Regions from separate parts of the Streptomyces sp. NPDC001406 genome, predicted to be linked through region 3. Evidence: riboswitches for the same ligand, from Rfam matches in the RefSeq annotation. Region 3 holds a riboswitch; each other region holds the start of a gene.

Region 1 (3,264 bases), on a different contig from region 3:
TCGGCGGAGTCCTCGCTCACCGCGAAGCGGAAGCCCTGCACGTCCCCGTCGACGGGACGGGCCGTCGACGGGCCCTGGGTGGCGTAGGTCCAGCGGTGGCCGTCGCGCTCCCAGAAGGACCAGTAGCGGTAGCCGACGGCCTCTGCCTGAGCCGCGGACGCCCACAGGACGAGCGCGGCCAGCAGCAGTGGCACGGCACGGCGGACGGCGGTCACGGCTGCTGCTGCTTCCTGCGGCTGCTGATCAGGAAGCCGACGCCTGTGCCCGCGACCAGACCGGTGCCGACGATCCACCAGACGCCGTAGCCCGAGTCGGACTTGTCGGACTTCGCGGCCTCGTATCCGGTGGGCTTCTTGACCAACTGCGGGGCCGGCCCGGTCGTGTTGAGCGCCTGCACGAGGTTCGTACCGCCGAAGCTGAACGGGCTCTTGCCCATGGCGTGCGCGGCGAGGATCAGCTCGGCGTAGGCCGCCGGGCCGCTCTGCTTCGCCCAGGAAAGGGCGTTCTTCTCCAGCCAGGCGTACGGCTTCTCCGCCTCCGTCTTCCAGCCCCGCGCGGCGAGCGCGACGACCGCGTCGGCGGTGTTGCCGTAGTCGGGCTGGTCCTTGGCGCCGGGGAGCGCCGACTTGAGGTGGTCGTCGTTGCGGAGGAGCGTCACCGCCAGGTACGCGGCGCCGTTGCCCGACACTCCGCCCGCCGTGAGCGGCTTGTCCTTGGCGCACTGCCCGTAGTCGGCCTGCCTGTCCACGGCCGTCGCCACGAACCCCTTGCCGAGGGCGCCCAGCACCCCGGCCGCCGTTGCGTCCGCGTTGGCCGCCAGCTCGCCCTTCTTGTCCGGCTGATAGGCGAGCGCGCCGCCGGCCTTGGCGTCACAGGGGAGGGACATCTTCGCCAGCAGGTCGTACGGCGACTTGCCGCCCGTGCGGACGCCGGCGGGGTCCTCGCCCGCCGCCGCGAGGGCGCCGATGACGACGGACGTGGAGTTCGTGTCGCTGGCCCCGTGCGGGGTGTATCCCCAGCCGCCGTCCTTGTTCTGCTGCGACTTCAGCCAGTCCACCGCCTTGCGGATCGCACCGTCGTGCCCGCCGACCGCCTTGAGGGCCTGTGCGGCGGCGGCCGTGCTGTTGGTGTCGACCATGACGCCGCTGTCGCAGGCCTTGGCCGGGTCGGCGCGGAAGGCGGCGAACGCGCCGTTCGCGCACTGCTGCCCGGCCAGCCAGTCCACGGCCTTGGCCGCGGGCGTCACATCCACCGCCCGCTGGGCGATCATCGCCAGCGACTGGCGCCAGACGCCGTCGTACTTCGGGTCCGCGGTGCCGTACAGGCCGGACGGGAGGGCCGTCGACGGGGACGCGGATGCAGACGGGTCGGCGGCTGTGGCGGGCGTGGCCGTGCCGATCACGGCGACGGCTCCCAGCACCGCGGCACTGCGGCGTACGTTCATGGTCGGCGGGTGCCTCTCCCTGCGGGGAGTCGGGCAGCACGGGACACCCCGGGCGGCTCGGCTCCGTATACCTCGACGGTGCCGTGCGCGGGCGGACCCCGGCGCACGTGAGCCGGTCAACGTCCCGTGCGAGGCGGTCCGGCTCACCGCCCTTGCGGCGGATTACGGTTGCGGGTCAGCGCCGGAATTGCACCGGCTTTCCCCCGTACGGGTGTGATGACGACGCGGTCACTCTACCGGCACGTAACCGGAGGGCTCAGGGGTGGTCGTGGGCAGGGGGCACTGCCTCCGGGTCCTGTGGCTAAGGTCACGCCATGACGACCACGGGGAGACTGCTGGGCTCCGGCCGCTCGGCCGACGTGTACGAGATCGACGAGGCGTGGGTGCTGCGTCGCGACCGGGAGGGCTGGGGGGACGCGGCCGCCGAGGGCGCGGTGATGACGTACGTACGGGACCACGGGTATCCCGTGCCCCGGGTACGGCCCTCCGGCTCGCGCACCGACCTGGTGCTGGAGCGGCTGTCCGGGCCGACGATGCTGGAAGCCCTGCTGGCGGGCTCGATCGGGCCGGGGGAAGGGGGCGCGATGCTTGCCGGGCTGCTGCGGCAGCTGCACGCCGTGCCCGCCCGGGACTCCGCCGACCCCGATGCCCGTGTCCTGCACCTGGACCTCCACCCGGACAACGTGATCCTCACGCCGGACGGCCCCCGTGTCATCGACTGGACCAACGCGGAGGACGGCCGGCCGGGCCTCGACTGGGGCATGTCCGCGGTGATCCTGGCCCAGGTCGCCGTCGGCGCCGAGCCGATCGCCGACCCGGCCCGCGCGATGCTCACCGCCCTGCTCGCCGACCCCTCCGCCCTCACGGAGTCCGGCCTCACCGAGGCCCGCACCCGCCGCGCGGCCAACCCGACGATGAGCCGCCGTGAGGTCGAACTCCTGGGCGCCGCCGAGGACTTGGTACGAGCGCTGGTGTCGTAGGCGGACACGACCAGGTCGCGGGCCGGGCCGGGCGGCACCGTTCCACGAACGGCTCACACCGCCACGTACGCCACCGGCTCGCTCCCCGCCACCGCCTCCGCGCGCCCCTGCTTCACCAGGCGGCGGACATGGGCCTCGGCCTCCGAGACCGCGATGTTGCGTGAGCCGTAGGGAATCTGGTCCCAGGGGCGGTTCCACTCCATTCGCTCGGCCAGCTGCCAGGGCGTGAGGGGCACGACGAGCAGGGCCAGGAGCCCGGCCAGCCGCTCCTCGTGATGCGCCAGCAGGTCCCGCACGCGGGCGGGCGCGTTAGTGAACGCGTGCTGGTGGGCGGGGAGCACCTCGGCGGGGGTCAGACGGCCGACCCGTTCCAAGGAGTCGAGGTAGTCGCCGAGGGGATCGGTGACGGTCGTGTCGTCCGGGTCCTCGTACAGGCCGATGTGCGGGGTGATCTCCGGGAGCAGATGGTCGCCCGAGAAGAGCCGTCCGTGGCCGGGGAGCCGGGACGGGTGTTCTTCCTCCAGGTGCAGGCAGACATGGCCCGGGGTGTGACCCGGCGTCCAGATCGCGCGCAGCCGGCGGCCGGGCAGGGGAAGGAGTTCACCGGGGACGATCTCCCGGTCGGGCAGTGCGGGGGAGAGGCCGGGGAGGGTGCGGCGCCGGGCGGCGCGCAGCGGGGCCACATGTTCCTCCGGGGCACCGGCGGCCACGAGTTTGGCCGCCATGTACGTGAACCAGCGCTCCGGGCGGGTCTCGCGGGTCCGGCGCACGATCGCCGTGTCGGCCGCGTGCATGGCGATCCAGGCGCCCGAGGCCTCCCGCACCTTGCCCGACAGGCCG
Region 2 (3,264 bases), on a different contig from region 3:
CCCTCGACGCCGCCCTCGCCTGGCGTCCCGAGGAGCTCTACCTCTACCCCCTCTACGTCCGCCCCCTGACCGGCCTGGGCCGACGCGGTAGCGGCCCCGACCCCGCCTGGGACGAACAGCGGCTGCGCCTGTACCGCGTCGGCCGCGACCACCTTCTCGCGCACGGCTACACCCAGCAGTCCATGCGCATGTTCCGCCGCACCGACGCCCCGCCCCAGGGCGCCGACGACTACGCCTGCCAGACCGACGGGATGATCGGCCTCGGCTGCGGCGCCCGCTCCTACACGGCCGCTCTGCACTACTCCTTCGACTACGCCGTGGACATGCACGAGATACGCGCGATCATCGACGACTACGTGTCCCGCCCGGCCGCCGACTTCGCCCACGCCGAGTACGGCCGCCCCATCGACACCGACGAGGCCCGCCGCCGGCACCTCCTGCAGTCCCTGCTCCAGGCCGAGGGCCTGCGCCTCGACGACTACCGTGCCCGCTTCGGCACCACCCCCGCCGACCACTTCGGCCCCGAACTCGCCCGCTTCGCCGACCTGGGCTGGCTGACCGACGACCGCGCGACCCTCAGACTCACCCCCGAGGGACTCGCCCACTCCGACGCGATCGGCCCCGACCTGTTCTCGCCGGCGGTCCGGGCCGCCATGGCCGCCTACGAGAGGAAGTGACCGGCCCGCCATGGACCTCACCCTCCTCTACCGGGGCCCCCTCGCCTCCTGCGACTACGACTGCCCCTACTGCCCCTTCGCCAAGCGGCGCGACACGGGCGCCCAACTGCGCGCGGACCGCGCCTCCTTGGAGCGCTTCGCGGCCTGGGCCCGGCAGCAGACCGGCGACCGCCTGTCCCTCCTGTTCACCCCCTGGGGAGAGGGCCTGGTCCGCTCCTGGTACCGGCGCACCCTCGCCGAGCTGTCCCACCTGCCGCACATCCGGCGCGTGGCGATCCAGACCAACCTCAGCTGCCGTACCGACTGGCTCGCCGAGGCCGAGCGCGACACGCTGGCCCTGTGGTGCACCTACCACCCGGGACAGACCCCGTACGACCGCTTCCTCACCAAATGCCGCGAACTGGCCGAGCGCGGCATCCGCTTCAGCGTCGGCATCGTCGGCCTGCCCGACCATCTCGACGGGGCCCGGCGCCTGCGCGCCGACCTGCCCGAGCACGTCTACCTGTGGGTCAACGCCGCCGAGGGACACACCTACACCGACGCGGAGGCCGACCGGTGGACGGCCCTGGACCCGCTCTTCCCGTACAGCCGGCACCCGCACACCAGCGCGGGACTGCCCTGCCGCACCGGCGACTCCGTGATCTCCGTCGACGGCGAAGGCACCGTCCGCCGCTGCCACTTCGTGCCCACCCCGCTCGGCAACCTCTACGACGGCTCCTACCGCACCGCCCTGCGCCCCCGCCCCTGCCCACTCGCCGCCTGCGACTGCCACATCGGCTATGTGCACCTGGAGACGCTGCCCCTGTACGACGTCTTCGCGGGCGGGGTCCTGGAGCGCATCCCGGCCACGGTCCCCGCGACCCCGATCCTGCACCTGTCACACCTGACGGGGAGTTGATCCCACGCCCGCTCCGTCGGACCGCCCGCCGGGAGAGGAAGATCACGCCTGGTGGGTGCGGTCTTGGCCATGCTCCCGACACGCGGTACCGTCGGTTCGATATCGACGACGGCGAGACGGAAGCCGGTGGGAATCCGGCACGGTCGCGCCACTGTATGCGAAGGGCCCCTCGGGCGTTTCGTGAGTCAGACCCGTGGCCGTCGTCCAGTGCACCACCGAGATGGGACGCGAACTCCCAGAGGAGGCCCTGCCATGGCGCAGACCGTCGCCCAGCCGACAGCCACCACCCCCGTAGTTCCCGCCACGCTGCCGCTGAAGGCGATAGCACCCTGGGCGGTCTTCTTCGGCATCCTGATGCTGGTCCTGCTGTACTTCGTCGGCGCCGAGCAGGGCGCCACCTCCGTGTTCAACGGCACGGACGTCCACGAGTGGGTGCACGACGCCCGCCATCTGCTCGGTTTCCCCTGCCACTGACGCGAGGGGCGCCGCACAACCATGAACTCCACAACCGTAAGAAACCTCCTCGTGCGGGGCATGCTCGCCGGCCTGGGCGCCGGCGTGCTCGCCCTCGTCGTCGCCTACTTCCTCGGTGAGCCGAGTGTCGACAACGCGATCAGCTTCGAGGAGGCGCACTCCCACGAGCACGAGATGGAGGTCGTCTCCCGCTCCCTGCAGTCCACCGCCGGACTCGCCACCGGCGTCCTGGTCTACGGGGTCGCCTTCGGCGGCATCGCGGCGCTCGCGTTCTGCTTCGCGCTCGGCCGCGTCGGCCGGTTCAGCCCCCGGGCGACCGCGCTGCTGCTGTCCGGCTGCGCACTGCTGGCCGTGTACGTCGTGCCGTTCATCAAGTACCCCGCCAATCCGCCCTCCGTGGGCGACCCCGACACCATCGGCAAGCGCACCACCCTGTACTTCCTGATGATGGCGCTCAGCGTCCTCCTCGCGATCGCCGCCACCATCCTGGGCAAGCGGCTCGCGCCCTCGCTGGGCACTTGGTACGCGACCGTCGCCGCGGTGGCGGCCTTCGCCGTCGCCATCGGGCTCGCGTTCGCGTTCCTGCCCGTCATCAACGAGGTACCGAAGGACTTCCCGGCGACCCTGCTGTGGCGCTTCCGGCTCTCCGCGCTGGCCATCCAGACGGTGCTGTGGGTCGGATTCGGTCTCGTCTTCGGCGAGTTGGCCGAGCGACTGCTCAATCCCAAGCCCGCGACAGCCTCGTCCGCACGGACAGTTCCAGCCGCGCACTGATCCCTGCAGGACACAAGAGGGCCCTTCGGAACCATCCGGGGGCCCTCTCGCGAGGTCGTGCAGCACGGTGCTGGTGGAAGCGGATCCCGCCTGCCTGCGCCGGCTCAGCGGTCCGGCTGAGGGCGGACGGTCAGGATCTGCTGGGCGTGGCCGACGGGGCCGTCGACGTCGTGCAGGACGGTGCTGGTCAGGCCCTGGCCGGTGGGGCCGAAGGTGACGGTGGTGTCCAAGCCCGTCCAGGTGCCCCGGGGCCGGCGGTGCAGGTGGACGGTCAGATCGACGTTGGGGAACATCCACTCCGTGGGCGGCTGTCGTACGGCGATGCCATCGGCCGTGTCGACGAGAGCGAGATAGGACGCGAGCGGGCTGCTCGGCTCGTCGGCGACGAGGGCGAGCGGGGTGGAGACCCAGGCCGTGGTGCGGCCCGGCCGGGGTGGGCCG
Region 3 (3,264 bases):
CGGTACGGGGAAGGCGGCCAGCGCCCGCCTCAGGTGGCCGCCCGGGTCACCGCTCTGCAGCACCCGGATGAGCAGGGTGTCCAGGGCGGTACCGGAGACGACACCCAACTGCCCGGTACGCGCGACGGCACGAGCCAGGCGCCAGCCGGACACCCCCACCCCCATTCCACCTTGGATCAGCCAGGGGAGGTCGGCCCTCGTCCGGGGTGTGCTCATGGGTCCTCGCAAGGATGGTAGCCGGGTCCGGAACACGTACTTACGGTTCCGTAACCTACGATACCGTAACCATACTTCGCGCCCTCCACCCCCAGGTCCGGTGCAATTCGCCCCAGTGTGGGACCCGCCACCGTGCGTGGTGCGTGACTGGGGTGACGCGGTCGGCCACACGCAGCCGGGTGGTGTGGTCAGCTGATCGGCTGACCGCACCACCCGGCAGAACAGGCGGCCCGACGGGACCCAGGCGGCGCCCGAGTCCCGCAGGCTGATTCAGCTGTGCTTGTTCGAGACCTCCGCGGAGTCGAATGTGGCCATGTCGCGCAAGGCACGCACCCCCGCCTGTACGAGCGGCAGGGCCAACACGGCACCGGTGCCCTCACCGAGCCGCAGCCCCAGGTCGACCAGCGGATGCAGGCCGAGGTGCCGCAGGGCGATGGTGTGACCGGGCTCGACCGAGCGGTGTCCGGCCACACAGGCGGCCAGGGCATCAGGGGACAGCGCGGCCGCGACCAGAGCCGCCGACGAGGCGATCACGCCGTCCAGGATCACCGGGACCCGGTGCACGGCGGCACCCAGCACGAACCCGGCGATCGCCGCGTGTTCCAGGCCGCCGACCGCCGCCACCGCCCCGACCGGGTCCTGCGGGTCCGGCCGGTGCAGCTCCAGAGCCCTGCGCACCACCCCCACCTTGTGCCGTCGAGCCGTGTCGTCGATTCCCGCTCCGTGACCGGTCACGTCTTCCGGGTCCGCACCGGTGAACGCAGCGATCAGTGCCGCGGACGCGGTCGTGTTGGCGATGCCCATGTCGCCGGTGAGCAGGCAGCGGCAGCCGTCGTCGACGAGTTCCGCGGCCACGGCGATACCGACCTCGATGGCGTGGATGGCCTCCTGACGGGTCATGGCCGGAGCGCGGGTCATGTCCGCGGTTCCCGCGCGGACCCGGCGGCGCAGCAGCATGCCCGGGGTCGTGTCCGAGGCCGGCACCGGAGTTGCGACGCCCACGTCCACCACGACCACCCTGGCTCCGGTCTGAGCGGCCAGGGCGTTCACTGCGGCGCCGGAGGCCAGGAAGTTGGCGACCATCTGAGTCGTCACCTCCTGCGGCCAGACGCTGACGCCCTGGGCGTGGACACCGTGGTCGGCGGCGAAGACGGCCACCGCGGCCGGCTCCGGCATCGGCGGCGGGCAGCTGCCCGCCAGGCCCGCGAGTTGGACCGACACGTCCTCCAGCAGGCCCAGCGAGCCGGGCGGCTTGGTCAGGTGGTTCTGGCGGTCACGGGCCGCGGTGCGGGCGCCGGAGTCCGCAGGAGTGATGGCGGCCAGGGTGCGCTCCAGCAACAGGCCGACGGCGGGGTCGGCAACAGGCCGACGGGTTGGATCGGAGCCGGACGAGGGCACCATGAAGGAAGTTCCTTCCGCTGTCGGCGGTTCTCCACGCCGCCGTGAACGGGCCGCGCCCGGGCGGGTAGTGCCTGGCTGCGGGACGGCCGGAATATCCTGGCTCCCGGATCTCGGCGCCCGGCTTGTACAGCACGGGCACCGGCGCCGACTCCCGGCCTTCCCAGCGGCCGGCTCGCACCGGCTGCCAGTGGCCATCTGCGGGAGGCGGCTCCCCGGTCACAGTGGCGGGCCCGCCCCGGACTTGGGCCATCGGGCCCGCACCGGAGTTCCTCCGCACCGTCGCCCGCATCCTGCCACACTCCGCCGTCGGCAAGCAGCCGCCCGACGGGATGTCCTGCCGGGCCGGTGCAGGTCGGCGCACGGCCGAACGCAAGGGACGTGCGGGCTGCGCCGCCGTGTCAGGACCGGCTCGGAAGGCATGCCGGTCCATATGGCCCTGGGTAAGGGCCGGACGGCCCCCTCCGGTGGGGTGGGTGCGCGGCCAGGATCGGCTGGAGCGGGGGGCCGACGAGGGGGTGCGATGGCGGACACCGAGGCGCTGCTGGCCGACGCCGTGGGGGCACGGCACGTTCTGGCCGGGGCAAAGATCCCCCCTGAGTACGCCGGTGACGAGTCACTGACCGCCGTACCGCAGACGCCCGCGTACCTGGTCCGGCCCGCCGCGGCCGCCGAGGTGGCGGACGTGCTCAGGATCGCCGGCGAGGCCGGGATCCCGGTGACCGCCCGCGGCTCGGGAACCGGCATGTCGGGGGGATGCGTGCCCCGGCCGGGCGGGATCACGGTCTCGTTCGAGCGAATGAACCGCATCCTGGAAGTGGACGCCGTCAATCACGTGGCCGTCGTGCAGCCCGGCGTCACCCTGGAGCAACTGGACCACGAGGCCGCCAAGTCCGGCCTTCACTATCCCGTGCGGCTCGGCGCGCCCACCGCCAGCATCGGCGGCACCATCGCCACCAACGCCGGCGGGATGCACGCCGTACGGCACGGGGTCACCCGCCACCATGTGCTCGCCGTCGAAGCCGTCCTGGCGTCCGGCGAGATCGTGCGCGGCGGCGGCAAGTACGTCAAGACGTCCACCGGCTACGACCTGGCCCAGCTCCTGGTCGGTTCCGAGGGCACGCTCGCCCTGGTCACGGAGGCGACGCTCCGGCTGCGGCCACGAGCCCGGCACTCCACGACCGTACTGGCGGCGTTCGCCTCGGCCGAGGACGTCTTCCGGTCGGTCCCGACGCTGGCGGGCGGGGGCCTGGAGCCGGCCGCGCTGGAGTACGTGGACCTGCTGGCCATGGCGGCGATCGCGGATGACCAGAAGACCGGGCTGGGCGTTCCCGCGTCCGTGCGCCTGACCGCGCTCGGCTATCTGCTCGTCGTGCTGGAGAGCCGCTCCGTGACGCGGCTCCAGGAGGATGTCGAGGCGGTCGGCGAGCAATTGCTCGAACACGGCGCGGTGGACGTCTTCGTGCTGCCCGCGGCCACGGCAAGGAGGCTGGTCGAGGCCCGTGAGCGAGCCTTCTGGACGGCGAAGGCGGCCGGTGCCGACGACATCGTGGACGTGGTCGTGCCGCGCAGCGAGTTGCACGGGCTGCTGGCCGCCGCCCAGGCAGCCGCCGAGGACACCGGGTCGCTGGTCACCGGCTGCGGCCACGC

What was found. A riboswitch is a leader RNA that binds a small molecule or an ion and turns the genes downstream of it on or off. The one in region 3 is predicted to bind cobalamin.
Region 1: it holds a riboswitch for cobalamin, as region 3 does, so the genes downstream of both, ACFY1J_RS03660 (prenyltransferase/squalene oxidase repeat-containing protein) here and cobT (nicotinate-nucleotide--dimethylbenzimidazole phosphoribosyltransferase) in region 3, are expected to answer to the same signal.
Region 2: it holds a riboswitch for cobalamin, as region 3 does, so the genes downstream of both, ACFY1J_RS10815 (CbtB-domain containing protein) here and cobT (nicotinate-nucleotide--dimethylbenzimidazole phosphoribosyltransferase) in region 3, are expected to answer to the same signal.

What each region holds. Positions count from the first base shown of each region.
Region 1 is NZ_JBIAWG010000001.1:837,011-840,274, forward strand. Features, by position in the region: gene ACFY1J_RS03655 (SCO2322 family protein) at 1-215, opposite strand, end outside; gene ACFY1J_RS03660 (prenyltransferase/squalene oxidase repeat-containing protein) at 212-1,444, opposite strand; cobalamin riboswitch at 1,559-1,687, opposite strand; gene ACFY1J_RS03665 (phosphotransferase) at 1,759-2,424, shown strand; gene ACFY1J_RS03670 (MBL fold metallo-hydrolase) at 2,478-3,264, opposite strand, start outside.
Region 2 is NZ_JBIAWG010000004.1:121,402-124,665, reverse strand. Features, by position in the region: gene ACFY1J_RS10825 (STM4012 family radical SAM protein) at 1-677, shown strand, start outside; gene ACFY1J_RS10820 (STM4011 family radical SAM protein) at 688-1,575, shown strand; cobalamin riboswitch at 1,651-1,792, shown strand; gene ACFY1J_RS10815 (CbtB-domain containing protein) at 1,828-2,049, shown strand; gene ACFY1J_RS10810 (CbtA family protein) at 2,071-2,823, shown strand; partial or broken gene ACFY1J_RS10805 (thioesterase family protein) at 2,928-3,264, opposite strand, start outside.
Region 3 is NZ_JBIAWG010000008.1:53,087-56,350, forward strand. Features, by position in the region: gene ACFY1J_RS20465 (nitronate monooxygenase) at 1-216, opposite strand, end outside; gene cobT (nicotinate-nucleotide--dimethylbenzimidazole phosphoribosyltransferase) at 487-1,617, opposite strand; cobalamin riboswitch at 1,707-1,889, opposite strand; gene ACFY1J_RS20475 (FAD-binding oxidoreductase) at 2,138-3,264, shown strand, end outside.